DNA from 2 places in the Sporosarcina sp. FSL W7-1349 genome. Region 2 is predicted to be linked to the other one. Evidence: predicted binding sites of a transcription regulator. Region 2 holds the regulator's gene; the other holds the start of a gene.
The links. The regulator CtsR, encoded in region 2, represses protease genes until heat stress. The targets are predictions, from matches to a motif close to ATGGTCAATAAAGGTCAAACA.
Positions count from the first base shown of each region.

Region 1: the regulator CtsR is predicted to act here: its motif matches at 12,462-12,482, upstream of clpP (ATP-dependent Clp endopeptidase proteolytic subunit ClpP).

Region 1 covers NZ_JBBOOK010000003.1:73,770-88,939, forward strand. Annotated here, with positions in the region: gene MKY41_RS18940 (nucleoside recognition domain-containing protein) at 1-711, shown strand, start outside; gene ppaX (pyrophosphatase PpaX) at 704-1,357, shown strand; gene MKY41_RS18950 (acyltransferase) at 1,354-1,884, shown strand; gene MKY41_RS18955 (tetratricopeptide repeat protein) at 1,979-3,502, shown strand; gene trxB (thioredoxin-disulfide reductase) at 3,601-4,554, shown strand; gene MKY41_RS18965 (NUDIX hydrolase) at 4,847-5,323, shown strand; gene rapZ (RNase adapter RapZ) at 5,320-6,210, shown strand; gene MKY41_RS18975 (gluconeogenesis factor YvcK family protein) at 6,215-7,171, shown strand; gene whiA (DNA-binding protein WhiA) at 7,214-8,161, shown strand; gene MKY41_RS18985 (HPr family phosphocarrier protein) at 8,282-8,539, shown strand; gene MKY41_RS18990 (ThiF family adenylyltransferase) at 9,258-10,274, opposite strand; gene MKY41_RS18995 (thiazole synthase) at 10,271-11,038, opposite strand; gene thiS (sulfur carrier protein ThiS) at 11,041-11,244, opposite strand; gene MKY41_RS19005 (thiamine phosphate synthase) at 11,259-11,864, opposite strand; TPP riboswitch at 11,946-12,054, opposite strand; tRNA gene MKY41_RS19010 (tRNA-Arg) at 12,285-12,356, opposite strand; gene clpP (ATP-dependent Clp endopeptidase proteolytic subunit ClpP) at 12,564-13,172, shown strand; gene MKY41_RS19020 (LemA family protein) at 13,590-14,168, shown strand; gene MKY41_RS19025 (TPM domain-containing protein) at 14,165-14,974, shown strand; gene MKY41_RS19030 (glutaredoxin family protein) at 15,053-15,170, shown strand, end outside.
Region 2 covers NZ_JBBOOK010000002.1:609,898-625,067, forward strand. Annotated here, with positions in the region: gene MKY41_RS16985 (ATP-dependent Clp protease ATP-binding subunit) at 1-1,139, opposite strand, end outside; gene MKY41_RS16990 (protein arginine kinase) at 1,365-2,453, opposite strand; gene MKY41_RS16995 (UvrB/UvrC motif-containing protein) at 2,443-3,000, opposite strand; gene MKY41_RS17000 (CtsR family transcriptional regulator) at 3,033-3,503, opposite strand; gene MKY41_RS17005 (hypothetical protein) at 3,734-3,931, opposite strand; gene MKY41_RS17010 (hypothetical protein) at 3,983-5,665, opposite strand; gene MKY41_RS17015 (hypothetical protein) at 5,797-6,498, shown strand; gene MKY41_RS17020 (hypothetical protein) at 6,820-7,242, opposite strand; gene MKY41_RS17025 (MerR family transcriptional regulator) at 7,223-7,696, opposite strand; gene bioB (biotin synthase BioB) at 8,114-9,118, opposite strand; gene MKY41_RS17035 (biotin transporter BioY) at 9,119-9,712, opposite strand; gene MKY41_RS17040 (histidine kinase) at 9,917-10,102, opposite strand; SAM riboswitch class I at 10,291-10,395, shown strand; gene MKY41_RS17045 (bifunctional homocysteine S-methyltransferase/methylenetetrahydrofolate reductase) at 10,476-12,335, shown strand; gene metH (methionine synthase) at 12,316-15,170, shown strand, end outside.

The DNA.
Region 1 (15,170 bases), on a different contig from region 2:
CTGTCCTTGGAATTAACGGTGAAAGAAGTATTCATCATTGCTGTCATGCTTTCCTTTGCGCATAACATTTTCATTGAAACAGGAGTTGCCCTGAAAGTCGGCGTCAAGCTGTGGGTGGTGCTCGTTGTTCGTTATGGATTGGCGGCCCTTTCGGGGATTGTCATTAACTTGGTGTGGCAAGGCGGAGGAGAGACAGCGAAGTATGGCATAATGCCTAAAGCTGAGAGCCTTCCGGAAGGCTGGCTGGAGATTATTCTGCTGGGGGTTCAAAAAGCATCGTTCGGTATATTGCAGCTTGCTCTGATTGTCATTCCATTGATGGTCATCGTCCAATATTTGAAAGATCGGAACTACTTGCAGAAATTCTCGGATAAGCTGGCGCCTTTCACGAAAGTGATTGGGGTCCAACCGAATGCTTCCATGACTCTTGTCGCGGGTTTGGTTATCGGACTCGCATTCGGGGCGGGTATTATGATTCAGGCGGTACAGGAGGATGGGGTCAGCAAAAAAGATGCGACGCTGGCGTTTATATTCCTTGTCGCCTGCCATGCTGTCATTGAAGATACATTGCTGTTCGTCCCACTTGGCATACCGGTTTTGCCGCTTTTGGTCATCCGGCTGATTACGGCCTTTGTCTTGACAATTGCGGTCGCGGCTGTGTGGAAGAGGAACGAGCAACAGAAGAAGGAGGTGCCGGTGACGGATGGCTAAGCCGATTACTACGTTATTATTCGATTTTGACGGGACGCTTCTCGATACGAATGAACTCATCATCGGGTCGTTCCAACATGTGTTGAACGGACGTTTTCCCGGGAAATTCACGAGGGAGGATATCCTTCATTTCCTCGGTCCGCCGCTGATTGATTCATTCAACACGATCGATCCGGAAGATGCTGAGGAGATGGTCGCCGAATATCGGGAATGGAACCATCTGATGCACGACGAACTGGCCAGGGAATTCGATGGTATATCGGAATCGTTGAAACAATTGAAGACATTAGGCGTGAAGATGGCCATCGTCTCGACGAAACGCAATGAAACGATTTTGAGAGGTTTAAGGCTGTTGGATGCGGAAGGGATTTTCGATGTGATTGTCGGATTGGATGATGTGACGCATCCGAAGCCCGATCCCGAGCCGATCCTTTTGGCGCTTTCGAAATTGGGCTCGACGATTGAGGAAGCACTCATGATAGGCGATAATAGCCATGATATTGAAGGCGGGAAGAATGCCGGCGTCCGGACTGCGGGTGTCGGCTGGTCCATCAAAGGGGAAGCCTTCCTGCAATCGTTGAATCCGGATTATATGTTGCAGCATCTCTCCGATTTGCAGGATATTGTACAAGGAGAGCAAGCGTGAGGCGGACGGAAAGGCATCCGGCGAAAAACGGGGCGAATTCCCTCTGGCATATTTATAAAACGGTGCCCTTTTTGAAAGTGGCGAAGAATTTCATCATCATCCAACTGGCCAGATATACACCCTTCATGTCGGTCAAGAATTTCTTGTACCGTACCTTTCTGGGAATGAAGGTCGGGCGGAAAACATCGTTCGCCCTTATGGTCTTTCCGGATGTCATGTTCCCGGAACGCATCCGGGTCGGGGACAACTCCATTATCGGGTTCAACACGACTATCCTCGCCCATGAATACTTGATCGAAGAGTACCGGATCGGCGATGTTGTCATCGGCGATAACGTACTGATCGGAGCGAACACGACGATCCTTCCGGGAGTTGAAATCGGGGACGGGGCCATCGTATCGGCCGCCTCCTTGGTGAACAGCGACATTCCCCCGGGTGCCTTCGCCGGAGGAAATCCAGCCAGAGTTATTTTTACAAAGGAAGAAATGGAAAAGCGTCAAAAAGATAGCTATCTCGAGGTACAGTAATTTGATATCGCAAAGTGAAAGATATGATATAATGGGGAGAAGTACGAGAAGGGACGTATCGGACGTTCCTTCTTATTTTTTCGGGGGTTCATGATTGGATAAAAAACGCAAGATACATGACAAGAAAGTGATCTCTTTCATTCCAGACGGTGAATTTTATTATCATAAAGCGATTCAAGCGATGCAGCGGGACCGTTTTGACGATGCACGCAAATATTTGATGCGGGCGACAGAGCTGAGTCCTGAAGACCCGTTGATCTTAATGCAATACGGTGTCCTCCTGATGGAAGAGGGGCGTTTTGATGAAGCGCATGAGCATCTGATGAAAGCTCACGCACTTGACTCCTCTGAAGAAGAGGTCATCTTTTACTTGGCTGAAGTCCATGCGCACCTCGGTTTGTTGCGCGATGCCAAGAAATATGCGGAACAGTATATCTCTTTGCTCCCCGATGGCGTCTTTGCGGACGAAGCGATGGAAATCATTGATTTTGCGGAGCAGGAGGAAGCCTTTTACGATGAGGAGGAAATGCCGGACGGGGAAGTGTATTTCCTTCAGGAGAAGGCGCGGCGTCTAATGGAAGCCGGCGATTTCAAAGCGGCGGTACACCATTTGGAGTCCATCATCGTGGATTATCCCGATTTCTGGGCGGCTTATAATAATTTGGCGCTCGCTTATTTCTATATCGGTGAGACGGAGATGGCCCGCAGCCTTCTGCATGAGGTGCTGGAGCGCAATAAAGGGAATATCCACGCACTTTGTAATCTCGCTGTGTTCTATTACTATGAGAAAAAAGAGGAAGAATTGGAATCTCTGCTGGAACTTCTTCTGAAAATCAAACCGTACCAATTTGAGCACCGCTATAAATTGGGCGCCACTTTCGCTTTGATTGGCAGGCATAAAGAGGCGTACCACTGGTTGCGCAGCCTGCAAAAACGGGGATTCGACGGGGATGCGGGATATTATTTCTGGCTATCCCATTCAGCGTATTTTTCGGGGCATGAGGCAGTGGCGAAGGAAGCCTATGCCAAACTGGTCGAAATTGATCCGACCAAAGCGGGATATGAACCGTGGCGCGATGTCCAAAGCGATATTCCTCCGGATTCCTACGAACAGGACCGCGGGTTTTTATTGGGCAAAATCCAGAACGGTTACCGCAGTGAGCGGATGTTTGGTTTTTATTTGCTCGGCAAGTCGGGGCATAAGCAGGAAATCATTTCGCATCCGTCCTACATCAATGTCTCTGAACTAAGCGAGATGGAGCGGCTTTTCTTGGCGACCAGTTTGGACTATGACCTCGTCCCGGTCGATGAGCTGGACGAGTCATTCCTGCGGGCTCTCGAGACGACCGACCTGCTATATGAGGAATACCGACCATTGAACAAGCAAGGGACGCATCTGTTCCAAATGTGGTTTGCCCTTTGCGAATCAGCTCTGAATAAATCCTATCCGTTCGCCAATCCTCCTGCATTGGCAGCAGCGGCAGATTATATGTTCCAGTCCTCGAGATATACGGATGTGACAAAGAAGGCGCTTGCACAAAAATATGGAATTTCGGTCCCGACTTTAACGAAATACGTCGGCCAGCTCATTGAATTCTTACCTATTTTCGACTCATAAATCGACCCATCGAACTACTCCCATCAGGCATAAAAGTTGAAGGGGAACCCGGAATACTTTACGATTTGTGGTGTAGAAGATGTGGAGGAGGAATTCACATGGCAACCGAGAAAACATATGATGTTATTATTATTGGAGCCGGCCCTGCGGGGATGACAGCGGCAGTATATACATCCCGAGCAAACCTTTCAACACTGATGTTGGAGCGAGGAATGCCGGGCGGCCAAATGGCAAACACAGAAGATATCGAAAACTACCCTGGATTTGAACATATTTTAGGACCCGACCTTTCGACGAAAATGTTCGAACATGCGAAGAAATTCGGTGCGGAATATGCCTATGGTGATGTGACGGAAGTGATCGACGGAGACGTTTATAAAACCGTCAAAGTGGGAGATACGGAATATAAAGCCCATGCGATCATCATCACAACCGGAGCAGAATATAGAAAAATGGGAATTCCAGGAGAATCCGAATTAACTGGACGCGGCGTAAGCTACTGTGCAGTCTGTGACGGAGCATTCTTCCGGAACAAAGAGATCATCGTCATCGGCGGCGGCGACTCTGCGGTCGAAGAAGGCGCCTACTTGACTCGATTTGCGAACAAGGTGACGATCATTCACCGACGCGATGAATTGCGTGCCCAAAAAATCTTACAAGACCGCGCGTTTGCTAATGAAAAAATTGATTTCATCTGGAACTCGACCGTCAAGAAAGTGAATGAAAAGGACGGGAAAATCGGTTCCGTCACACTCGTTTCCACGGTGGACGGGTCCGAGCAGGAATTCGAGACAGATGGGATGTTCGTCTATATCGGAATGGATCCATTGACAGCTCCGTTCTCCGATTTAGGGATCCTTGATGCAAATGGCTATATTGAGACAAATGAAATCATGGAAACAGCCGTACCGGGCATTTATGCGGCAGGCGACGTCCGTGAAAAATTATTGCGCCAAATTGTGACGGCAACAGGCGACGGAAGTATCGCCGCCCAAGCGGTCCAGAAATACGTGGAAGAAGTGAAAGAAAAAACAGCTTCAGAAGCAAAGTGACGGGACAAGGAAGTATTTAATATATCCTTAATGTGGTTGTAACAGTAATGCAACACGAAAAGGATATAGTAAGAGTATCAATTGACCCCCCTTTTGATATAGAAATACCTTCAAGGCTATCTTTCGGTTCTCCGGAGGATGGCCTTCTTTTTATGTCTATCCTTAGGGAAGGAGAGATATGATTTTAGGGGATGTTGAATTAACGTTTGGGAGCCCGGCGCCGTTGTTCTTATCTTTTTAATGTATTCCGTTGTATAATAATACTAAGCGCAAGAAAAGTGGGGATGGATACATGCAGAGGATTGCAAATTTACTTGTCCTGAAAGACGGCCAAGTTTTACTATTGAAAAAACCACGCCGCGGCTGGTATGTAGCCCCCGGTGGAAAGTTGGATGCGGGGGAGTCCATTTACGAGGCGGCTGTGCGAGAATTTTCGGAAGAGACGGGAGCCGTGCCTGTAGAACCTCACCTGAAAGGGGCCTACACGATGGTGATCCACGACGAGTCCGGCAATCCGGCCGATGAGTGGATGCTCTTTACATTCATCGCCCGCGATCTGATTGGCACGCCTTATGAAACGAATCGGGAAGGCATCCTGGAGTGGCATCCGGTGGAGAGTCTGCGGACGTTGCCGATGGCGGAAGGGGATCGGACGAATCTCCTGTTTGCAGTGTCGGAGCAAGGAATGCAATATGGTACGTTCCATTATACCGAGCAATTTGAATTACTGAACGAAAGAATGCAGAAATCAGTGGAGGGTACAGAATGACGGAAAATGAAATGCCGCAGAGCGAAATGGAATTGGTAATCATTACGGGAATGTCAGGAGCCGGGAAGACGGTAGCGATGCAAAGCTTCGAGGATCTAGGGTTTTATTGCATCGATAATTTGCCTCCCGAGCTGTTGGTGACGTTTCTGGATTTGATGATGAAATCAGAAAACCGGATGCGCCGGATTGCGGCGGTCATGGACACACGGGGCGGTGACTTGTTCGACTCCCTCATCGGCGCGTTGGATGAGCTGCTGCTAATGGAAGGCGTCTCTTCTCAAATCCTGTTCTTGGACGCCGACGATGAAACGCTCGTCCGTCGCTATAAAGAGACGAGAAGATCCCATCCGTTGTCGGAAGGCGGGCTCCCGCTGGAAGGCATCCGAAAAGAACGGCTTTTATTATCCGAGATGAAAGGCCGGGCTCGGTCAATTTATAATACGTCTACATTGAAACCGAGAGAGTTGCGGGAGAAGATTATTTCGGAGTTCTCGAAGAAAGGCGAACCGGGGTTTACGGTGAACTTCATTTCCTTTGGATTCAAGCACGGGATGCCGATCGATGCGGACGTCGTCTTTGACGTGCGATTCTTGCCCAATCCTTTCTATATCCAAGAGTTAAAGCCGAAAACCGGTCTGGAAAAAGAGGTATCGGACTATGTCCTGAAATGGGGCGATACCCAGATGCTAATTGAAAAGCTGTCCGATCTGTTCAAGTTTTTAATTCCGCAATATAAGAATGAAGGGAAGTCGCAAGTGGTCATTGCGTTCGGCTGTACAGGCGGCCAGCATCGGTCGGTGACCCTCGCGCAATATTTCGGCGGGCGTTACGAAAACGAATACCGCACCCTCATTACACATCGCGATATAGAAAAGAGAAAGGGATGACGCCATGTTCCCAACTGATATCGGGAAAAGGATTGTCGTATTCGGAGGCGGGACCGGATTATCGACATTGCTCCGCGGCCTGAAACGCCATCCCGTCGATCTGACTGCTGTCGTGACTGTGGCGGATGACGGAGGCAGCTCCGGCAGATTATTGGATCAATATGACATTCCGCCACCTGGGGATATCCGAAACGTGATGGCAGCGCTTTCAGATGTGGAACCGCTCATTGAGCAAATGTTCCAGTACCGCTTCCAAACGGCGGAAGGGTTGAAAGGACATTCGCTTGGAAACTTGATGTTAGCCGCGCTTACCGATATCACAGGGGATTTTGCCAGTGCCGTCGAGAAAATGAGCCGGGTGCTGAATATTAAAGGAAGAGTGCTTCCTGCGGCCAATCAGAGGATTACCTTGCATGCTGAACTGGAGGATGGCACAATTGTGACGGGCGAGTCTAAAATCCCGGTGTATGGCCGTAAAATAAGGAAAGTGTACCTATCACCCCAGGAAGTGGCGCCATTGACCAAGACGCTTGAGATGATCCAAGCAGCGGATTTGATCGTCGTCGGTCCGGGAAGTCTGTACACGAGCATCTTGCCGACATTGCTCGTCCAGGCAATCCGGGATGCAGTCTTGTCATCGAGGGCTAAAAAGGTGTATATTAGCAATCTGAGCACCCAAGCGGGCGAAACCTATCGGTATACGGCTTCTGAGCATGTGCAGGCATTATATGCCCATACGGGACAGCCGTTTATCGATACTGTCTTGCTGAATGGTTTAGATTTTTCGAAGCAAGTGAAAGGGGAAGCCTCCTGGCCTGTCGAAATTGATTTAGAAGCTCTGCGAAAGCTGGTGCCAGACATCGTCGTGAAGGATATTGCAATCGTCAAGGGGGAAAGTGTTTTCCACGATGCACAGAAAGTGGCCGATTGGCTAATGGAATATATAGAGAAAACGGGATAGAATCGGATTAGACGTGATTATCGCCGGAAAGGGGGGAGCATCATGTCTTTTGCTTCAGAAACAAAGAAAGAGTTGACGCAGATTGAATCGGATGATTGTTGTGTGAAATCGGAAGTGGCCGCTTTCATTCGGATGAACGGGGCGTTGTCGTTTTCCAATAAGCAGCTGAGCTTGGATGTCCAGACGGAGAACGCTGCAATTGCAAGAAGACTTTACACGAATTTGAGAAGGTTATATCCTTATAAAGTCGAGCTGCTCGTCCGGAAAAAAATGCGGTTGAAAAAGAACAATGTGTATATTTGCCGGGTCCGTGATGGGGCAAAGGCACTGCTCGAAGACTTGCAGATTGTAAAAGGAACGTTTCAATTTGAAAATGAAATCCCGAAATCCTTGATTCAAAAGAAATGCTGCCAGCGTGCCTATTTACGAGGCGCCTTTTTGGCGGGAGGCTCGATCAATAATCCCGAGACTTCCTCGTACCATCTTGAAATTTCGTCGATTTACAAAGAGCATAGTGAGTCGCTGGTCAAATTAATGAACAAATTCCATCTGAATGCAAAGTCGATTGAGCGGAAAAAAGGGTATATCGCCTACTTGAAGGAAGCCGAGAAAATATCGGATTTCCTTAGCATTGTAGGAGCCCATGTCTCGTTGATGAAATTCGAGGACGTCCGCATCGTACGGGATATGCGCAACAGTGTCAATCGACTTGTCAATTGCGAGACGGCCAATTTGAACAAGACGATCGGAGCGGCCCAGCGGCAAGTGGAGAATATCAAGTTCATTCAAAATACGATCGGTTTGGATCAGTTGCCTGACCGTCTACAAGAAATCGCCCGGCTTCGTGTGGAAAATCAAGACATTACGCTGAAAGAATTAGGCGAATTGGTATCCGGCGGAAAAGTGAGTAAATCCGGTGTCAACCACCGGCTGCGAAAAATTGAAGAAATTGCGGAAAATCTCCGGAACGGGGGAATTGGCAGCGTATAATCCGACCCGGACGCGTAGTGCAGGGGCGTGGTGCTTGAGTCAGCCGGCGGACTCTGTCACAAGAGGTACCGGAGTATAATGGAAGAGAAGCTGTCAAAAATGAGAGGAGTTGGTCCAGTTATGGCGGAACGGACAGTTGAAGTGAAAATGAAAACGGGATTGCAGGCGCGGCAAGCGGCCCAATTCGTGCAAGAGGCAAATCGCTACATATCGGACATTTTCTTGAAAAAGGAAGAACGTCAGGTGAATGCGAAAAGTATCATGGGGATCATGAGCCTCGCCATCTCCCGCAATACGACCATTACTTTGATTGCCGAAGGAGTCGATGAGGAACAGGCATTGGATGCCCTCGTCGCCCTCGTGGAAAATGAAAACTAAAAGAAACCGAAACCGTTACCGTTGTTGTTTACTAGGGAACGGTTTTTGTTTTGGGAAAGTGGCAAACTGCTGATACTCCGCGAGGTGCGCTGATAATTCGTGACGACCGCTGATAATTCGCGAGGAGTGCTGATAACTCGTGGCAACTGCTGATAACTTGGGTGGAGTGCTGATAACTCGTGGCAACTGCTGATAACTTGGGTGGAGTGCTGATAACTCGTGGCAACTGCTGATAACTTACGTGGGGTGCTGATAACTCGTGGCAACTGCTGATAACTTACGTGGGGTGCTGATAACTAGTGACAACTGCTGATAACTTGGGTGGAGCGCTGATAACTAGTGACAACCGCTGCTAACTTGGGTGGAGTGCCGATAACTAGTGACAACTGCTGATAATTCGCGTGGAGTGCTGAAAACTCGTGGCAACTGCTGATAACTTTGGTGGAGCGCTGAAAACTCGTGGCAACTGCTGATAACTTTGGTGGAGCGCTGAAAACTCGTGGCAACTGCTGATAACTTGGGTGGAGTGCTGATAATTCGTGACAACTGCTGATAACTTGGGTGGAGTGCTGATAACTCATGACAACTGCTGATAACCCTTGTCCAGCACTGATAACACGCCACAACCGTTGATAACTTAGCTCCACCTACCTCAAACACTCCATCTCACCTCATTCCCTAAAAAAACAGGTGAAGGGATTCTCCCTCCACCTGCCCGTCATCCCAATAACGAAGTAACAATCCGCTTGGCGGTCGGGATATCTTTCGTTCCGTGAATCAGGATGCGCCCATCGCGAAATAGAACGATCCGGTGGCCGTCAAACCGGCAGACGGCCAGATGGGGATTGCGTTTCAGGTCCTTGACGGTTCCTGCAATGGATTCCGCGATGGCTTGCAATTCAAAGGGTCGGGTCGCCGGATAGGTCAGCTGGACAGTGTCGCGCCCGCAGAGGACCGCCGTTCGGACGGATGCGCTCTTGTCCAGAAAAGGATACGTTCTACGCTCCGAACAACTGGGACAATCCCCCTTTTTCAATGTTCGGACATCAATCGTCGAGCGCTCTCCGGTCCACAGATCAGCCGATTCCAATCTCGGCGTGAATGAAGCGCCGGTTAAATATTTCAAGACATCCGCCACTTGCCGGGCCGCGGTCGTAACGACAACTGGGCTGATGACGCCGACCGTATCACAGGTCATCATCTGCGAGGGCAGTGTGTCCAGCAGGCAATGCAGACAAGGCTGGCCATCCTCCAAGCCAATCGGGAAAGACAGTCCGTAACTTCCGACGCAGGCACCCATGAAATAGGGAATGCCAGCTTTCATTGCCGCATCGTTGAGGAGCAGGCGGATTTCGATATTGTCCGTGCCATCGATGACTACATCATGGCCCGTAATCAAGTCTTCGGCATTTTCAGGTGTGACGTCTGCCACGATTCCATCGATTTGCACGTCTCCATTAATGGCGGCCAACCGTTTTTCAGCGGCCACCGCTTTCGGCAGCTGATCAATGACATCTTGCTCGGTATAAAGTTGTTGTCGATGGAGGTTCGTCCACTCGATAATGTCCCGATCGACGATGGTCAGCTGGCCGACGCCCGCCCGGACCAGCATTTCGGCACTGGAGGAGCCGAGCGCGCCGGCCCCCATGACGAACACTTTGGCACTCCGAATTTTGCGCTGGCCTTCTTCGCCAATCGGAGCAAAGAGTTCCTGACGCGAATATTTCCCGTTCAATTTGGCAAGAGCCCTTCCATCGGACTGCTGGCGACGGCATAATCGCGCTCCGGCATCCGTCCCGCCTCGTAGCCTAACCGTCCGGCTTCGATTGCCAGTTTCATCGCCTCCGCCATCTTGACCGGGTCTTGGGCGGCAGACACCGCCGTGTTCAACAGGACGCCATCCGCGCCCAATTCCATGGCGAATGCCGCATCCTTCGGAGAACCGACGCCTGCATCAATAATGACCGGCACCTCCGCCTGCTCGATAATGAATGACAAATTCAATGGATTGAGGATGCCTCGCCCCGAACCGATCGGTGCGCCGCCCGGCATAATGGCATGCACTCCCATTTCACCTAGTCGTCTTGCGAGGACGACATCATCCGAAGTGTAGGGCAATACGATGAAACCTTCCTCCAACAGCATTTCAGTCGCCCGCAACGTTTCAACCGGATCGGGCAGTAATGAGCGATCGCAGCCGATGATTTCGACTTTCACCATGTCGCAGAGACCTGAGGCTTTCGCCAGCTGGGCAATGCGCACCGCTTCCTCTGCCGTTTTTGCCCCCGCGGTATTCGGTAGGAGCGTATACTTCGACAAATCGAGCTGTTCCAGGAAATTCGGTTGCGAAGGTTCAAACAGGTTCATTCGTCGAACCGCAAATGTAAGAATTTCTGCCTCCGATACACATACCGCTTCCTTCTGAATTTCGAATGAAGGATATTTCCCGGTCCCGAGCAATAAGCGGGATTTGAAAGTTTTATTTCCGATCTTCAACATGCTTAGCCGCCTCCTACGAAATGAATGATTTCAATCTGATCCTTGTCCCGAATCGGGTGATCATACGCCTCTTTATTCAAAATCTGCCTGTTCAATTCCACAATTAAAATACGGTTTTCCAGTCCGAGATGGTGCAGCAGCTGATAGACATCCCCGACCTCTTTCGGAATCGACCGCCCCACCCCGTTCACATCGATCTTCTTCAATTTAGAACGCCTCCTCAATTCCTCACATATTCAAGTTCCTGACGATACTTGCGGATGGCTTGCCCTGGATGGTCGCTGTCGAAAATAGAAGACATGATGGCGATCCCCGCAACGCCTAACCGGGCCAATTCCTTAAGATGGCTAGGCTGGATTCCACCGATTGCATAAGTTGGTATAGGCAGATCGGCAATGATTTTGCTCAATTCCACAGTGCCGCGAGCCGAAAGCCCTTCCTTTGAGCGGGTTTCAAACAGATGGCCGTACAGAACCCAATCCGCGCCATCTTCACTGGCCGAGATCGCTTCATTGTACGAATGGACGGACTTGCCGAGGGAAAGCTCGGGTATCTTGTTTTTAATCAAAGCAGGCGGAATCCCGTGGCCCGGTATTTGCACCCGTCCGATCCCGCAAGCAAGAGCGATATCGACGCGTCCGTGGACAATCAGTTTCTGCTGCTCGAATCCGGACTCGACCAGATGATCGATCAGCCGGACCATCTCCCGATCGGTTTTTGATTTTTCACGTAAAATAACTGCATCGACAGAAGGCTGGATTGCCAGAAGGACTTCCGCCAGTCTATGATCCGGGAGGCAATCATTGGTGACCGCAATCAGTTTCAAACTTTCACCTCCTTTATGCACAAAAAGACCACCTACCTGGAAAGATAAGTGGTCTAGAGATCATCTAAATGGACAAAGATGCACTGAAACAAGCCACTTCCCTCCGCAGGTCCGAACCTGTTCAGGTAATAAGGGTATCGGAGTTGCACTCGTCTCTCAGTCCTTTTCAAGGATTCCCCTAATGGTCAAAATGTGTATGTAATTGTGTTGACGTCCTAACAATAGCAAAAAATTCAGCAAAAGGGAAGGGGGTGAAATAGTTTCAGGAAGTTTAGCACAGAGAGGATAGGCTATACTAACAAAGAAGTCGGTTGGAAAAGAGGATTCTAGAATACATATGCCGAAATAAACAGCTGGACGGAGAAAATGGGAGAAATAAAAAAAATCCACCAACGTGGATTTTCAAGGAAAACTATAAAACGCCCTCGGCAGGAGTCGAACCCACATTTCAAGAACCGGAATCTTGCGTGCTATCCATTGCACCACGAGGGCATATCACTGCTACTCTTCGTAGCGGACAAATCTTATTATACAATTGCCGCGACGAGATTGCAACAGTTTTTTTGAGAAAGTTCCCATGGCTTTCATAAGGCATTATATTTGACCTTAGTTGACCATACTAGGTATGATGAAGGTACAGTTGAAACGGCAAGTGGTTTCAGCAGACCGACACTTATTCAACTTGAAGGAGGAAATGGAATGAATCTAATACCTACAGTAATTGAACAGACGAACCGGGGAGAACGAGCTTACGATATTTATTCCCGCTTATTAAAAGATCGGATCATCCTGTTGGGGAGCGCAATCGACGATAATGTGGCGAACTCCATTGTAGCGCAACTTCTCTTCCTGGAAGCGGAAGATCCTGAAAAAGACGTGTCCATCTATATTAACAGCCCGGGAGGAAGTATCACAGCCGGAATGGCGATTTATGATACGATGCAGTTCATCAAACCGGACATTCAGACGATTTGTATCGGAATGGCTGCGTCCATGGGATCCTTCCTTCTTACAGCCGGAACGAAAGGCAAACGGTATGCGTTGCCGAACGCGGAAGTCATGATCCACCAACCACTGGGCGGCGCTCAAGGGCAGGCGACGGAAATCGAAATCGCCGCAAAACGCATCTTGTTCCTGCGTGAAAAATTGAACACGATCCTTTCCGAGCGCACAGGCCAACCGGTCGAAGTAATTGCACGCGACACAGACCGTGACAACTTCATGACTGCCGAACGTGCCAAAGAATATGGACTAATCGATCATATCATCACACGCAGCGATATGAAACTGACAGACAACGAAAAGTGATAAAGAAAAAGCCGATCTCAGCCAATGAGATCGGTTTTTTAAATAATCAAAAGTCAATCACGCCTCGGCGTGATTGCGTCCGGATTTTTTCGAGCTTGAGGCCGACAGGATGTCGGTCATGCAGTCGTCGCGAATCGAACAGTGAAGGTTCGATTTGCCGTATTTCTGCGTCCTTTGCAGAAATTAAGGCACCTTTAGGACGTCGCGTACTTAGACTGCCTTCCCCTTAAAGCTTCCCTTAAAAAACCGTGACATCCGCCGGAGGCTTTATTTTTATTCAGCGGGAGTTTGAACTCCCGCTGGATAAAAATAAATGAAACCTATCGACTTGGGAGACAGTATATAGTAGGTGAGGAGAAGTTTTAAAGCATCGGATTAGCGGTAAATTAATATCATAAGGTAGTGAGGAGTGGTGAAATGAGGAAATTGCTAGGACCGCTTTTGACGGTTGTCATTATTTTGGTCGTGCTCGCGATCATATTCGTACCAAGTTATAACAAATTCGTCAACTTGGAGGAAGACGTGGATCAAGCGAATGCGCAAGTCGATAACCAGTTGCAGCGGCGACTCGATTTGATTCCCAACTTGGTGAATACGGTCAAAGGGTATGCGAGTCATGAAAGTGAGGTTCTGACTGAAATTGCAGAAGCCCGCTCCCGGCTTGCCGGAGCCAATAGCCGGGACGAAGAGGTAGCGGCGGATAATGAATTATCGGGTGCTTTAAGCCGACTGCTCGTTGTGGTGGAAAATTATCCGGAACTAAAAGCCGATCGACAGTTTACCCAGCTCATGGATGAGTTAGCCGGAACGGAAAACCGGCTCACAGTCGCACGGATGGACTACAATAATGTCGTATCGTCGTATAATCGGCAAGTGAAACGGTTCCCGGGGAAATTGGTTGCTTCCATTTTCGGATTCGATGAAAAAGAGTATTATCCAGCGGACGCGGGTGCGAAAGATGCCCCGGAAGTCGATTTCGGGGATGACAACAAGTGATCCATCGGGCCATTCGCCTCTTTCTTGCGGCGTGTCTGCTCAGTATAACCGTCTTGCCCGGACTGGCGTCCGCAGCGAATGTCCCGGTGATCCAAGACGGCGCGGATATTTTATCGCCACAACAGGAAGCGGAACTGGAGCAATACGGAATCCGGTTATATGAAGCGACGTCCGCGGAGCTCGCCGTATTGACGATTCCGAGCATCGGGGACGAACCGGTCGCGGAATATGCGGTGAAGAAGTTGCGGGAATTCCAATTAGGGGATAAAAAGCTCAATAACGGTGCGTTATTTGTCGTGACGACCCAAAAGAATTCAGCAGGCGACCGCCACTTCGAACTGTCGGTCGGCTATGGACTGGAAGGGGCTTTGCCGGATGGAAAAGTCACACGGATTATGGATGAAGTGGCGGTTCCTTTTTTGAATGAAGAACAGCCCGACCAAGCAATTGTCAATGCGTATAAGGCATATTATAACGAGATTGCGGCCGAGTACGGACTGGACGGCGCATCCTTGCCGGTGAACACCGTGGCTGGTGAATATGATTCGTCGGACGGTGGTTTTCCGTGGGTTACCCTTATCATTATTTTAATTATTGTATTCAGTCTCATGGGAGGACGAGGCGGCGGTGGTTCGGGCGGTTCCGGTGGACGCCGGAGTCGCGGAGGACCGGTCTTCTTCCCAGGATCCTTCGGCGGTGGAGGCGGCGGTGGTTTCTTCGGAGGCGGCGGCTCTGGAGGCGGAGGGTTTGGCGGATTCGGCGGCGGTGGTTCCGGCGGTGGAGGCGGAGGCGGCCGAAGCTGGTAAACCAAAAGGATGGCATGCATGCGTGCCATTCTTTTTTTGATTATACTAAGGGGAACTAAACCGAACGAGGTGTGACCTATGCAGTTGACATTTTACACGAGAGAAGGCTGCCCGCTTTGCGAGGACGCGAAGCGGATGCTGCAATTGGCGGAAGACGATTACCCCTTTACGTGGACGGAAGTCGATATCGAACAGG
Region 2 (15,170 bases):
TCCGACATTTTCGCCGCCGCTTCAATTGCTTCATCCGTAATTTTCACACGGTGGTGCGCTTCATAGCGATCGCGCAGACCGTAGATAATCTGGACGGTTTCCTCGACAGTCGGCTCGTCGACTTGGATCGGTTGGAAACGGCGCTCCAACGCAGCGTCTTTTTCGATATATTTTCGGTATTCATCCAACGTCGTAGCACCGATACATTGCAACTCGCCTCGGGCAAGGGACGGTTTCAGGATATTGGAAGCGTCAATCGCGCCTTCCGCTCCTCCAGCACCGATCAGCGTATGGAGCTCATCGATGAAGAGGATAATATTGCCGGCTTGGCGGATTTCCTCCATTACCTTTTTCATGCGGTCTTCGAACTCGCCGCGGTATTTCGTTCCCGCGACGACGGTACCCATATCCAGCGTCATGACACGCTTGTCACGAAGGATTTCCGGGACTTCATTGTTAATGATCTGCTGGGCCAGCCCTTCTGCGATCGCCGTTTTCCCGACGCCTGGCTCCCCGATCAAGACCGGGTTGTTTTTTGTGCGACGTGCCAGCACTTCAATAACGCGTGTGATTTCCTTGCCGCGGCCAATGACTGGATCGAGAGTGCCTTCACGCGCGATTTCAGTCAAGTCGCGAGCCAAACTATCCAAGGTCGGCGTAGCGGCAGAATTAGCGGCGCCTTGGCTGCCGCCGGAGCTGTCGTTGCTGCCGAGCAATTGCAAGACTTGTTGACGAGCTTTGTTGAGGCTGACCCCTGCGTTGTTCAATACCCGTGCGGCCACGCCTTCCCCTTCACGTATCAACGCAAGTAGAATATGCTCTGTGCCGATGTACGAATGGCCCAACTTGCGGGATTCATCCACAGATAGTTCAATTACCTTTTTAGCGCGCGGTGTGTAATGGACGATCGGGCCGACGTCTTTGGAGCCGGTGCCGACCAATTTTTCTACGCCTTGTTCAATGGTTTCGAAACTAACATCGATCGCTTCCAGCGCTTTTGCTGCGATGCCGCCGCCTTCCCGGATCAATCCGAGCAGGATATGCTCCGTGCCGATCGATTCATGTTTCATGCGAATGGCTTCTTCTTGCGCAAGCTGCAATACCTTTTGTGCACGTTGTGTAAATCGGTTGAACATCATATTCATTCCTCTCCTATCTATATATGATCCTATTCCATCCACTTCAGCAAAAGCCGAAGGAGTGAAGGTAAAACGCGTTCATACTAGCATTTCGGGTTGAATTAAAGATAGCCTGTTTCAGTGTATTCATAGGGACCGGAATGAAAACCGCTATCCATCAAATTGACTTTGACTATCTTTGACTTAGATTATACCTGCTGTGGAACCGTTACGCAAAATAGATGCTCAACTATCCGCGTTTCCTTCCGAAGAAGCTTTTGCATTTTGGACATCCAGCCTTTCCCGGAATAACTGGGCCCGAAGGATATCGCGTTCTTCCTCTGAAAGATCAGTTCCAGCGTATTGTTGCAGGAAGCCCGGCTGCATGAAAATCATAAGTTCATTCAGAATGGACATGTCGACGTCCTCAATGATGCCGAGATCGATGCCAAGACGGACATCCGACAAGCAGCGCGCCGCTTCACCCGAGGGCAGGAGCCGCGCATAGAGAAGCGTGCCGAGCGATCGGTACAAGCGATTCTCCAAGGCAATCCGCGATTTGGAAAGGAGCAGTTCCCGGGATTTCCGTTCATGGGCAATCAGACGATCGGTTATATTACCAAGATCTGTTATGATTTCTTGTTCAGTCTTGCCTAAAGTCGTCTGATTCGATACTTGATAAATATTACCCAGCGCCTCGCTCCCTTCTCCGTAACTGCCGCGCACGACCATGCCGAGCCGGGCAATCGAAGGGATGATCCGGTCAATCTGCTTCGTGATAGTAAGCGCGGGCAAGTGCATCATGACCGAAGCACGCATTCCCGTTCCCGTGTTAGAAGGGCAGCTCGTCAAATAGCCGAACTCCTCGTCAAACGCGTATGGCAGCACCTTCTCTAGCTGATCGTCCACTTGGTCCGCTTGTTCATAGGCCGCTTCCAGTTGAAGCCCGGGGTAAATGCACTGGATCCGGATATGATCCTCTTCATTCACCATGACACTGACAGTTTCGTCCTCCGATAGGATGACCGCGCCGTTCCGTTCCGGATTTGCAAGTTGCGGACTGATCAAATGCTTTTCCACGAGGACTTGCCGTTCCATGGCGGGTAAATCTGCCATCTTCATATAGGTGTACCCTTTTTGGCTCGAATCAAGCAAGGCTGCCGAGATTTCTTTATCAACCTGCATGGCCGCCTCTTCCGAAAATGCGATCGGGAACCGGTACCCCGTCAAGTTTCTAGCGAGCCGGATCCGTGTCGATAGGACAATATCGGAATGTTCTCCATGAGTAGTCATCCACCCTGTCACGGATTGCTGCATGAATCGTTCAATTGACATCGCTCTCTTCACCTCCCGCCTGAAGCCGCAATTTCAATGCGTTCGCTTCATCACGCAAAATGGCTGCCTCTTCAAAACGCTCCGCTTCAACTGCTTCCCGCATTTTCACTCGAATTTCTTCTATTTTCTTTTTCACCGCGTAGATTTCATTGAAGGAGACTGGAATTTTGCCGACGTGCTTCGTATGACCGTTATGAAGCTTCCCGAAAATACGCGGCAGCCTTTCCCGGAAGGTCGCATAGCACGTTGCGCATCCAAACTTCCCGATGTCCAGGAACTTCTGGAATGTCAGCCCACAGTTCGGACATTCCGGCCCCCGCATCATCTCCCCTCTCGTCTGAGGCTGGCTTTGGAACGAATCTGGCCCGCCAAACCATTGCGAAAGGAATTGTTGGATCGATAACGGCTCCTGGTTCGGATCAAACTGAAGGGATTGGGAATGGAATGCACATTTCTCACATAATTGGCGTTCCATCGACCCTCCCATACTTTCCTGGGTCAAGATGACGGAAGCCGGACGTTCTTTGCAATTTTCACATATCATCATATGGAGCACCCACCTCGTTCTAATATTGACGTTCAGTCCATCTGCTCATACAGGAGTGTCAGGAGCATCGCCTGTAAAATTCGGGCGCGCATCGTATCGCGCTCGGGTAATGGTTGTTTAATGGTCGCCCGGTCCACTGCGGCAAGAATGATCCGCGCTTCCCGTTCCGATACGACGTCTTCTTCCACGAGTCGGTGGACAACATCTTCGGCCATCGTGTAAGAGGCGCCACCCTGGATTCCTTCCAAAATATGTTCAATCAGTTCTTTATGCGAATTGGCCTGGACCCGGATAATGCGGATATACCCTCCGCCTCCGCGTTTGGACTCGACAATATACCCGCGTTCCGCCGTAAATCGTGTTTTAATGACGTAGTTGATTTGTGAGGGGACGCACTGGAATTTTTCCGCGACTTCGCTGCGTTTAATCTCAATGGCACTCTTCTCTTCCTCTTCGATTATCGCCTTTAAATACCCTTCAATAATGTCAGAAATGTTTCGCATATCCTCACCTCTTTCTTCCTCAGGTCAGAATCCGTTGACTTTGACTATCTTTGACTTAATTGTACACGAATAAACCCTTTTATTGCAATTGATATGCAACGCGGACGGAATCGGTTTAGACTACAGCCAGCCGGGTAAAGTGAAAATCTAGAATTTTTTATGACTCTAACGTTCGAAACAAAAAGCTCCAGATTCACCAATACCCATAGAGGAGATCTTTTACACATGAATTAAACACCTATTTCGCCGCTGGAAGAAATGAAGTTCAAGGATAAACTGATAAGAAGATGGAAAGAGAAAAGACCGCTATACATATCAGGATGGGATATTTTTTGATGTTCAATACGAACCGATTGACCGGATAATATAAAAAGCAGCTGGCGAAAATCATTCTGCCAGCTGCTTTTTTCGCAGTTCTGTTTATTCAACGTCGATCCCCCAGACCAAGGCCAGGAAGCGATTTTCATAAAACAGGCATCTTATTCGATCGACGTATTGATTAATTCCTTCACCGGCAGGAACAACTCGCCAGTTTCCAAATACGTCAGCACCAATCGGTCACCCTCCTGGACATATACTGCCAGCGGTGCCGCCTCCGTCGAAATGATAAAGTTCCGACCGTCATCCGCCAAAATGGATACGAGAGTGAATTCGCCGACACGCTCTTTGAACACGCGTTTCACAGTTACCGCCGCTTTGGCCTCTTCCGCATTCGAACTTCCGTCCACCGTGCTGCCACCCCGCTGCAAAGCCGTTTTGTACAATCTTAGCGCCTCGTTAGGTGAGTTGCCGTACACCGATATTTCGGGATTTGCTGCGGAAACGATGAAGTAGTTCTGCAGGAAGCCGTTGGAGTCCAACACCGGCGTCAGCCAGCTCGCTTCTCCGTAAAAGTTGTACAATACCGGCATTTCGCCCGTCCACTTCTTCTCAATGAATTTCTTCTCGATGATCTGCAACGTCCCTTGCGAATCCATATAGGACTCTTCCAGATTCCCCGTATAATAAACTGCCTCCCCGGTCTGGCCATCCGTGAGCGCATAGCCGAGCATTGAATCCACCCCTTCTTTCGGGCTTGTGAAATCCGTAAAGTAATACATATGCCCCGTCTCGTCGAACACCGGGCTGACATTCGATTCCGTCCCTTCATCCGAAGGCAGTTTCACGTCCTTCTTCCCGACAACCGAATTCCAGAAGCCATGGACGTACTTTCCGAAGTAGCTGTTCTGCAAGCTGACCGCTTCCGGGGAAACCGCCCCGTCAATGAATTCCGGCACATCCGACAGGGCGTACTTCTTCGTCTCACCTGTCGCCGGGTCCGCCATCACGATCCCTTTCACGTCAAACCCATTCCGGGCTGTAATAAAATCCCCGTACGTCCGGATATAATGCGGTTTCCCTTCCTCGTCAATCTCCAGTTGGACATCCCCGTAGAAGATCAAGTCCGGGTAATCCATCCGAATATGGCGTTCCACTTGTTTGTGGAAGAAGGAGGACGGGGTATAGGCCATTTCCGATTTGACAAATTTCGGATTATCCGCCGAATCGGTCGCGCTCATCGTGAAATAACCCGGTGTCGTCTTCCCGTTCAGCCATTTGAAAAAGCCCGAAAATTCGACAGGCGCGATGTAGACGAAGTCGCCGTTCACTTTCTGGATCTGCAAATGCCCGAGCTCATAATAGCTCGTGTTCGGCACTTGGCCGAATGCCTTTTTCATTTTATTCCGCGCGAATTTCGGCGGAACGCTTGCGGGGGTCTTCGTCTCATCAAATGCTTGGATCTCCACTTGCTGGTCCATCTCCACCGCCTTGTATTTCTGGTTGGCATTGAACAGCGGCGCGCTAAGCATATACACTCCAAGGATTAGCGTGCCAAGGAACAGAACACCTTTCAAGAAGCGCTCCTTGCCAGTCGCTGCCAAGGTTCCCAATAGAGCCGCCACTACAAGTACAATCCAAAGGGATGTCCAATTCCTGTCCATGTTGGTGATGTAATAGAATGCGAAGATAGCGAGCGCTGCAACAATCACCAAGCCAGCCGACGCTTGCCATTTATTGAAATGAAGCCGTGTGTCTTTCTCCTTTGCCGCTGACGTTAAAGGTACAACGATCAACATCGCTAGAATTCCTGCAACAATCGAAAAAATAAGCAAATTGATCATATGAAACACTCTTTTCCGTATTAAGATTTGGTTATCTATTATACGATGGAAAGACCGGAACGTTTCATCGGATTGTTGAAACTTTTCAAATGGGCAGGTCGTAAGAAAGAAAAGCGGAAAGGGGAACTGGCATGGGAAGGAATTTATATGACGAAACGATTGCCACGGGGAAGATGAAGCCGAAGTGGTTCTTTTATTTAATCATCATCGCGATCTTTTTAGGATCGGGGCTCTACGCGACAGGCTATGCCACTTATTCATTTCTCGTCATGGGCGAATGGTGGATGGTTCTTCTATTCGGCAGCTTTTTCGCTTTATTCCTTGGAATTGCCTTCAAGATTTACCGTCTGACGCAAAATAAAAAGCCGACGAAGATCATTGCGGTGGCAGAGGAGGAAGCGTACACCATTTACGCCATCAATGAATGGACCGAAGAGGAGAAGGTGACAAAAATCCACTACGGGACCATGGATCGGATACTGATCGGCGTTTGGACAAATCGCGGATTCAAAGGCCGAAAAAGCGATTACGTCGGAGCCCGGCTCATCATTCGCCACCCTGACGCGGACGGAGAAATGATCTATACTTCTTCTGTTGTTTTCGACGAAGAGGTCCTGACCGGGTGGAATGAACGGATCCAAGAGTTCGCCATCCCCGCGTCCATTACGTCCCTCATCATTTCGGAAGTGCTGCCGGAACAATTCGACACGCTCTTCCAAACAATCGACGCCCAGCCTTTTGATGGCAGCTTCTCAGTCAAAGAGTTTTTTGAGAGACAGGATCAGCTTGTCATGTGGCATGCGGATAGGGACCCTCTTTCAGATAGAATATAAGTAAAAAGCACAGATTGAACTCTGCGCTTTTTATTGTCTGGGCTAGATATTCGTTCATCCACAGTCTGTGCCGATAGCGAAACTGGATGACTTGTAAGCAACCCAAGGGCAGGCGCAATCAAGGTCAAGTGAAATACAACGAATAACCCCAATTCCGATACATCGCTATGCAAAAATGACGCCTGATAATTGTAGATTAACAAAGCTGTGTATTTTTACTATAAAAATACCCTTTAGACAAAGCATATCCAAAGGGTAAAGTACCATATCCATCGTGACTTTATGTTACAGAAATTTTCGAACACTTCTGTCACTGTAGCGCTAACCAGTGGGCTGTCTTTTCTTCATAGTGGTGCCCAGTATGATCAAGGTAACATAGATTACGATGGCAATTGAATCTATAAACGTATTCCTGAGTGCTGAAACTTCAAGTAGTGCCGTTATGCCAAGAATGACCATCAATCGGACGATTAGGATGGCCACGATCATCCATGCAGCAAAATGGACCTTCGATCGCTCACTTTGAAATGACATGAATATGAATGCGATGCCGAAGACCAGATTTTCCGCCGTTATAATGTGCCAAACATACGTAAATACCGTCCGGGTATCTATCGGCATGGCTCCAAAGTCGAGCGTCGGCAGCACAACGGATTGCCCGTTCCATGCATGCGTGACGGCAAACAGCACCGCAAGAATGCCTGCAATCAGATAATAAAAATTCCTAACCTTGATGTTGATCACAACCCTCCTCAAATATTTTTGGTTCAACCTCTCGGATATCCTTGTAAAGTTCACGGACGAATTCTGCCAACCTTTGATCGCTTTCGTTATTAAAATCTCTTAACGTTTCAGCTGCTATATCGAGTAGCTGAATGACCTTTTCCAGATGCTTAATCTTCTTGCGCGTTGCTGCGTTCTTGGCATCAAGAAACGCAGCAACCTCTTCGCAGTATACGGAATCCATGCTTTCCATCTTGTGGAAACCAAATTTCCCTTTGATTTCGTCAAGAGAAAAGTCCGCATACCGCATAATCTGAACATTCATCAAGTCTATGAGGTCCTCCTTCGAATACCTGCGGTACCGATTGTCTTTCCGAGACGGCGAAATAATCCCGATCCGGTCATAATACCGAAGTGTATCCTTAGACATCCCAAGTATCTGCGAAGCCTCTTGTATAGAATAAAGTTTTTCCATGAATCCAGAATAACATTTGAGTTGACTCCAGTGTCAATTCATTTTTTTGAATTCCTTTTTAAATCAAAATATTATGCCCGGTGCATTTTTCGATTAAACGCTACCTCGCCCCTCTCCCATATTCGGTCGAGCTTCTTCCATTTCCGCAAGTGGACGTTTTATCATTTCTTTTAATGTCTGTTTGGTATCGGTTGGTTAACCTGTTTCAATCGTCTCTGGGTTTTGTGCTTTTTTTGATTTGGGAAATACCGCTTGAAATGGCGATCCTACGGTTTTCAAACGTGAATGAAGATTATTTGAAAGAAATCAAAGGCATATAAATCCCGACACCGGATTTTGAATTAATGCGGGATCAGCACTGCAAATGGCGCCGTATACGAAAAAGGACTCCCTCGATCAGGAAGTCCCTTCGTTTAATCAAACCGAAACAGGTTCTCTATTCAATGGTTCCAAGTCCACTTCAAAGCCAAGATCTTCGAGCATTTGGCGATCGCGGTCGCTTTCTTGCCCTTCTGTCGTCAAATAATCCCCGATGAAAATCGAATTCGCCGCGTAGAGTCCCAGCGGTTGCAAGCTGCGCAAGTTTACTTCGCGGCCTCCGGAAATCCGGATTTCCTTCGAAGGATTGATGAAGCGGAACAGACTTAATACTTTCAAGCAATAGCGCGGGTTTAATTCATCCGTCCCGCCGAGCGGTGTCCCCTCCACTGCATGGAGGAAATTCACCGGGATTGAATCGGCGTCGAGCGCATGAAGGCTGCGTGCCATCGAAACAACGTCTTCTTTCGTTTCGCGCATCCCGACGATGACACCCGAGCAAGGGGAGATGCCCGCGTTTTTTGCCAGGCCGACCGTATTTACCCGATCATCGTATGTATGCGAAGTCGTGATGTTCTCATGATGATTGGCGGATGTGTTCAAATTGTGATTGTATCGGTCGACGCCAGCTTCTTTCAGCCGTACCGCCTGCTCCGGCTTTAGGATGCCGAGGCATGCGCAGATCGTCATGTCTTGATGTCTTGACTTGATTTCCTTTACGGAATCAATGACAATTTCCAATTCGCTGTTAACCGGCCCGCGTCCGCTCGCCACGATGCAGTATGTGCCCGCGTTGACTGCAGCTGCGCGCTCGGCGCCCGCCACGATCTCTTCCTGTTTCATCATGGCGTATTTCTCAACAGGTGCCTTGGACACGATGGACTGCGCACAATAGCCGCAGTTTTCCGGGCAGAGACCGGATTTCGTATTGATGATCATGTTCAGCTTCACTTTATTCCCGAAGTGATGTTTGCGAATTTGGTACGCTCCGTGCAGAAGCGGCAATAAATCCTCATCTGGACTGTCTAGGATGGCCAGCGCCTCTTCGTCCGTCAATTGGTAGCCCTTCAGCACTTGTTCGGCCAACTTGTTATAATCCCTCATTTATCCATGCCTCACTTTCAATATCTTATACATGCGATGACCGAAAATCCCAGCCAAAACCGCAAGCAAGATGTCTTTTGGCAGCGGCGGCATCATCCAAATCCAAGCTACTTTATACGTAAACGCATCTGGGGCCGCTGCCCAGAACTTATACGCAAAATACAACCAGTTCGTGCCTAGGACGTAGTTGACCACCATCGCGGCAAGAGCAGCTACGATGTACCTTTGCAATTTCCCGTTTTTCTCTACGATTTCCCCTGCTACATACGCTGTTAAGATGAAGGACACGACAAATCCAAATGTCGGATTTAAGATAAACCCGAATCCGCCTTGGAATTTCGAAAATACCGGTGCCCCTGCGAGTCCGATACACATATAGACCGTCATCGCAATTGCGCCAATCCGACTTCCAAGTAGAAGCCCGGCGAGAATCGCAAAGAACGTCTGCAAAGTGATCGGCACTCCACCGATAACAAGAAACGGTACAAACGACGTAATATTGGCACCGATCATCATCAGTGCGGCAAACATCCCACTATACACAAGCGTCAAGGCACTTATGCCACTTTTCGACTTCACTGTTGCTGTCCCCACTTCCCACACCCCCCCGCGTTCAGTTATCTTTATCAGAATAAAATATAACTCATTTTGTGTCAATGTAATATTAAATATAGTTAACACATAGAGTGTCTTAAAAGTGGCCTGATCGTAAACATGCCTGATTAGAAAGCTAGCCCCGAGCCAAGATTTAATAATTTCCTGACAAAAAAAAAAAAACGGATGGCTTATCGCCACCCGTCAGTTTTTTCCTCCTTCATTTTTCGGGAAAAGGAAAAACGAAATGCCCCCGCTCACGATCATTGCTCCAATGGTAATGAATACACGAGATGTCGGCGGGACTTCCTGATAATTTTTACTCAACATCATCCAGCTGAACCCGCCGACAACGAACATAATCGGGATGATAAATTTCAAAGCTCTCAATCATTTCACCCTCTGCTTGCTTTGTTCTGATGCTTTCTATAATACCACACTCCTGGAACAGAATTCGCTTTTGGTAAAACAGACCCTACTCCTCCTAATCCGATACATTACTCGGGATTTTCAGAAAAGACTTGACGTCAGGGCTTTTTAACGATACGATGTTTTCAACAATTCAAATAAAATAATGATTCTTATCAAGAGAAGCTGAGGGAACTGGCCCGGGGAAGCTTCAGCAACCAGCCGGGCGGCAAGGTGCTACCTCCAGCAGGCCTCAATCGCCTGGAAGATAAGAAGGAGTGAATATACACGTCTAAAGCCTTCTTTCTGAATGAAGGCTTTTTTTACTTTAATTAAGAAAGGGAGAACAAAATCCATGTCATTGCTAGATAAATTGAAAACCGATGTGCTGACCGCTGATGGTGCCATCGGGACTCTACTTTATTCGTATGGAATCGACTTTTGCTATGAAGAATTGAATGTTGAAAAGCCTGAAATTATTGAAAAGATCCACCAAGATTATATCCAGGCGGGAGCAGACGTCATTCAGACGAACACTTACAGCGCGAACGCTCTGAAACTGGCACGCTATGGCATGGAAGACCGGGTGAAAGAGTTCAATGAGGCAGCCATCCAGATTGCGAAGAAAGCGGCGGCTCCCGGCGGACAGTTTGTGCTCGGTACGATTGGGGGCATTCGCGGCATCCGGAAAAGCGATGCTACCTTGCAAGAAATCCAGTCGATCGTCCAGCAACAGGCGCAACATTTGCTGATGGGAGATCCAGATGGAATTTTGCTCGAAACATATTACGATTTTGAGGAATTATCCGCTGTCGTCCAGTTGCTTCGCACTATGACCGACACCCCGATCATCGCCCAAGTATCGATGGATGAACCGGGCGTGTTGCAAAACGGTCTTTCCTTGAATGAAGCACTTCATCGATTGGAGGCGCTCGGTGCGGATGTAGTCGGCGTCAACTGTCGTCTCGGCCCGTTCCATACAAACCAAGCATTTGAAGAAGTCACTTTGCCGGAGAAGGCATTTTTATCCGCCTACCCGAATGCGAGCCTTCTTGACGTAGAAGATGGCCGGATCGTCTATGTATCCGAAGCGGATTATTTCGGCCGGGCCGCCCTGTCCCTTCGCAATGAAGGGGTCCGTTTGATCGGCGGCTGCTGCGGTACGACACCGAAGCATATTGAAGCGGCGAAAAAACAGCTCGCCGGACTGGCGCCAGTCGTGGCGAAAGAAGTGAAACAGCAGAAACCGGTCGTCATCCGGGAAGCAAAACCGGCTGTCAACGAACCGATCCACGAAAAAGTGAAGCGGGAGCGGTCTGTCATCGTCGAACTCGACACGCCGCGGACACTAGAAATTGAAAAATTCGTCGAAGGTGCCAACTTGCTGAACGAAGCAGGTGTCGATGCCATCACAATGGCCGATAACTCGCTCGCCTCGCCGCGGATCAGCAATGTTGCAATGGGCGCAATCTTGAAACAACAGTACAACATCCGGCCGCTCATCCATATTACATGCCGTGACCGTAACCTGATCGGCTTACAATCACATTTGATGGGGCTGGATGCGCTCGATATCCAAGATATTCTAGCCGTTACGGGAGACCCGACGAAAGTGGGCGACTTCCCGGGTGCAACCAATGTCTACGACGTCAACAGTATGGAATTAACACAACTGATCAAGCAGTTGAATGAAGGGATTTCCTTCTCCGGCAAACCGCTGAAGAAGAAAGCATCCTTCTCGGTCGCAGCCGCCTTCAACCCGAATGTCCGGGTGGTAGAGCGTGCCGTCAAGCGGTTGGAGAAGAAAATTGAAAGCGGCGCAGATTATTTCATCAGCCAGCCGGTTTATTCAAAAGAGAAGATTGAGGAAATCTACGAAGCGACGAAACATCTTGATACACCGATTTTCATCGGCATCATGCCGTTGACGAATATCCGAAACGCGGAATTCCTGCATAATGAAGTGCCAGGCATCAAATTATCGGACGAAGTATTGGAACGGATGCGCGCTTGCGGAGACGACCGTCAGAAATCGACAGAGGAAGGTATTCAAATCGCCAAGGAACTGGTCGATACAGCGGCCCGGTTATTCAACGGCATCTATATCATCACGCCTTTCCTTCGTTACGATATGTCTTTGGAATTGATTCAACACATTAAAGAACTAGATGCAAAGAAGGAGAGGGAACTTGTCCATGCCGACTCATCCAATTGAACAACAACTTCAGAAGAGAATTCTCATCATAGATGGTGCAATGGGCACAATGCTGCAGGCAGCCGACTTGACGCCGGACGATTTCGGCGGCGAAGAGTACGACGGCTGTAATGAGTTTTTGAATATTACACGTCCGGATGTGCTGGATCGGATTCACCGCGAATACTTGGAAGCGGGCGCGGACATCATCTGCACGAACACATTCGGCGGCACTCCGATCGTCCTCGATGATTATGATTTGGGCGACCGGGCGCATGAAATCAATTTCCAAGCGGCCCAAATCGCGAAGAAATGTGCGGAGGATTTCTCCACCCCGGAATGGCCGCGGTTTGTCGCGGGTGCGATGGGGCCAACGACCAAAACGCTTTCCGTTACAGGCGGCGCGACGTTCGACGGACTGACTGAAGACTTCTACGTGCAAGCGAAAGCGCTGATCGAAGGCGGCTGTGACTTGATTTTAATGGAAACGAGCCAAGATATGCTGAATGTCAAAGCCGGGACACTCGGCATCAAGCGTGCATTCGAAGAGACTGGGAAAGAAATCCCTGTCATGATTTCCGGTACGATCGAGCCGATGGGAACAACGCTCGCCGGCCAAACAATCGAGTCATTCTATATTTCCATCGAGCATATTAAGCCGCTTTCCGTCGGTTTGAACTGCGCAACAGGGCCGGAATTCATGACGGACCATCTGCGTTCCCTATCCGATTTGGCGACAAGCTTTGTCAGCTGTTATCCGAATGCCGGCTTGCCGGATGAAGAAGGTCATTACCATGAATCGCCTGAATCCCTCTCCAAAAAGCTGGAAGGATTTGCGGATAAAGGGTGGTTAAACGTCGTCGGTGGTTGCTGTGGAACGACTCCAGCACATATCAGCGCCATCCGGGAAGCGGTTGATGGGAAAGCGCCTCGTCCACGTCCGGAAGAATCGCATGGCCATGCCGTTTCCGGAATCGACCCCCTTCTCTATGACGATACGATGCGCCCGCTTTTAATCGGCGAACGGACGAATGTCATCGGTTCCCGGAAATTCAAGCAATTGATTGTCGATGGGAAGTTTGAAGAGGCATCCGAAATCGCGCGTGCCCAAGTGCGCGGCGGTGCTCACGTTATCGATATCTGTCTGGCGAATCCGGACCGGGACGAACTAGAAGATATGAAGAAATTCATGCAGGAAGTCGTCAAGAAGGTGAAAGTGCCTCTTGTCATCGACTCGACGGATGAAAAGGTCATCGAAGAAGCTTTGAAATATTCCCAAGGGAAAGTGATCATCAACTCCATCAACTTGGAGGATGGCGAAGAGCGTTTCGATGCCGTTATGCCTCTCGTGAAAAAATACGGGGCGGCCGTCGTCGTCGGAACGATCGATGAAATCGGAATGGCAGTCACCCGCGAACGGAAGTTGGAAGTGGCGGAGCGTTCCTATGAGCTATTGGTCAATAAATGGGGATTGGCTCCAGAAGACATCATCTTCGATCCGCTCGTCTTCCCAGTCGGTACCGGGGACGAGCAATACATCGGCTCCGCTGTAGAGACGATTGAGGGCATCCGCATGATTAAGGAGAAAATGCCTCGTGCGTTGACGATCCTCGGGGTGAGTAACGTGTCATTTGGACTGCCGCCAGTCGGACGTGAAGTGCTGAATGCCGTGTATTTGTACCATTGTACGCAAGCCGGACTCGATTACGCGATCGTCAATACGGAAAAATTGGAACGCTATGCTTCGATCCCGGAAGCGGAAGTGCAGATGGCGAACGATCTATTATTCTCCACAACTGATGAAACGCTGGCCGAGTTCACGAACTTCTATCGCGGCAAGAAAAAAGAGAAGACGGAAGACGATATCCCGAAAACCGTGCCGGAGCGACTGAGCTATTATGTCGTGGAAGGGACGAAAGAGGGATTGATCCCCGACTTGGAAGCCGCTTTGAAAATGTATGATGCCCCATTGGATATCATCAATGGGCCATTGATGGAAGGCATGGCGGAAGTCGGCCGTTTATTCAACGATAATCAGCTGATTGTGGCGGAAGTGTTGCAAAGTGCGGAAGTGATGAAGGCTTCCGTTTCCTTCCTGGAGCAGTTCATGGATAAATCCGCGGATGATACGGGCAAAGGGAAAATCGTCCTGGCGACCGTCAAAGGGGACGTCCACGATATCGGGAAGAACCTGGTCGACATCATTTTAAGCAATAACGGCTATCAAGTCGTCGATCTCGGCATCAAAGTGACCCCTACCACTCTGATTGAAGCCATTCGTAAAGAGAAGCCAGATATCATTGGCCTATCGGGACTTCTTGTTAAATCGGCACAACAAATGGTGTTGACGGCGCAAGATTTTAAAGCCGTGGGAATCGACTTGCCGGTCCTTGTCGGCGGTGCTGCCTTGACGCGCCGATTCACTGAAACGAAAATTGCACCAGAATACGATGGTCCGGTCCTGTATGCGAAAGACGCGATGTACGGACTCGAACTGGCCAACCGTCTTCAAGATAAAGAAGAAAAACAAGTTTTGTTGAATGAATTGATTGAACAGCAAGAGCGCCGGGCTGAAAACGACGCGATTAAAGCGGCGAAACAAGCCGATGCAGGAGCTGTCGCTGTGGCGGTACGTCCGGTGAAAACGGTTCGGGAAGACGTGCCGGTTCGCATGCCGACCGACTTGCGTCGACGCGTCTTGAAAGACTATTCCGTTTCTCATCTGTATCCATACGTCAATATGCGCACGTTGATCGGCCATCATCTCGGCCTGCGTGGCAATGTCGATAAAATGCTGGAAGAGCGGGAACCGCGGGCAGTCGAGCTGCATCAAATGGTCACCGGCTTCCTGGAGTC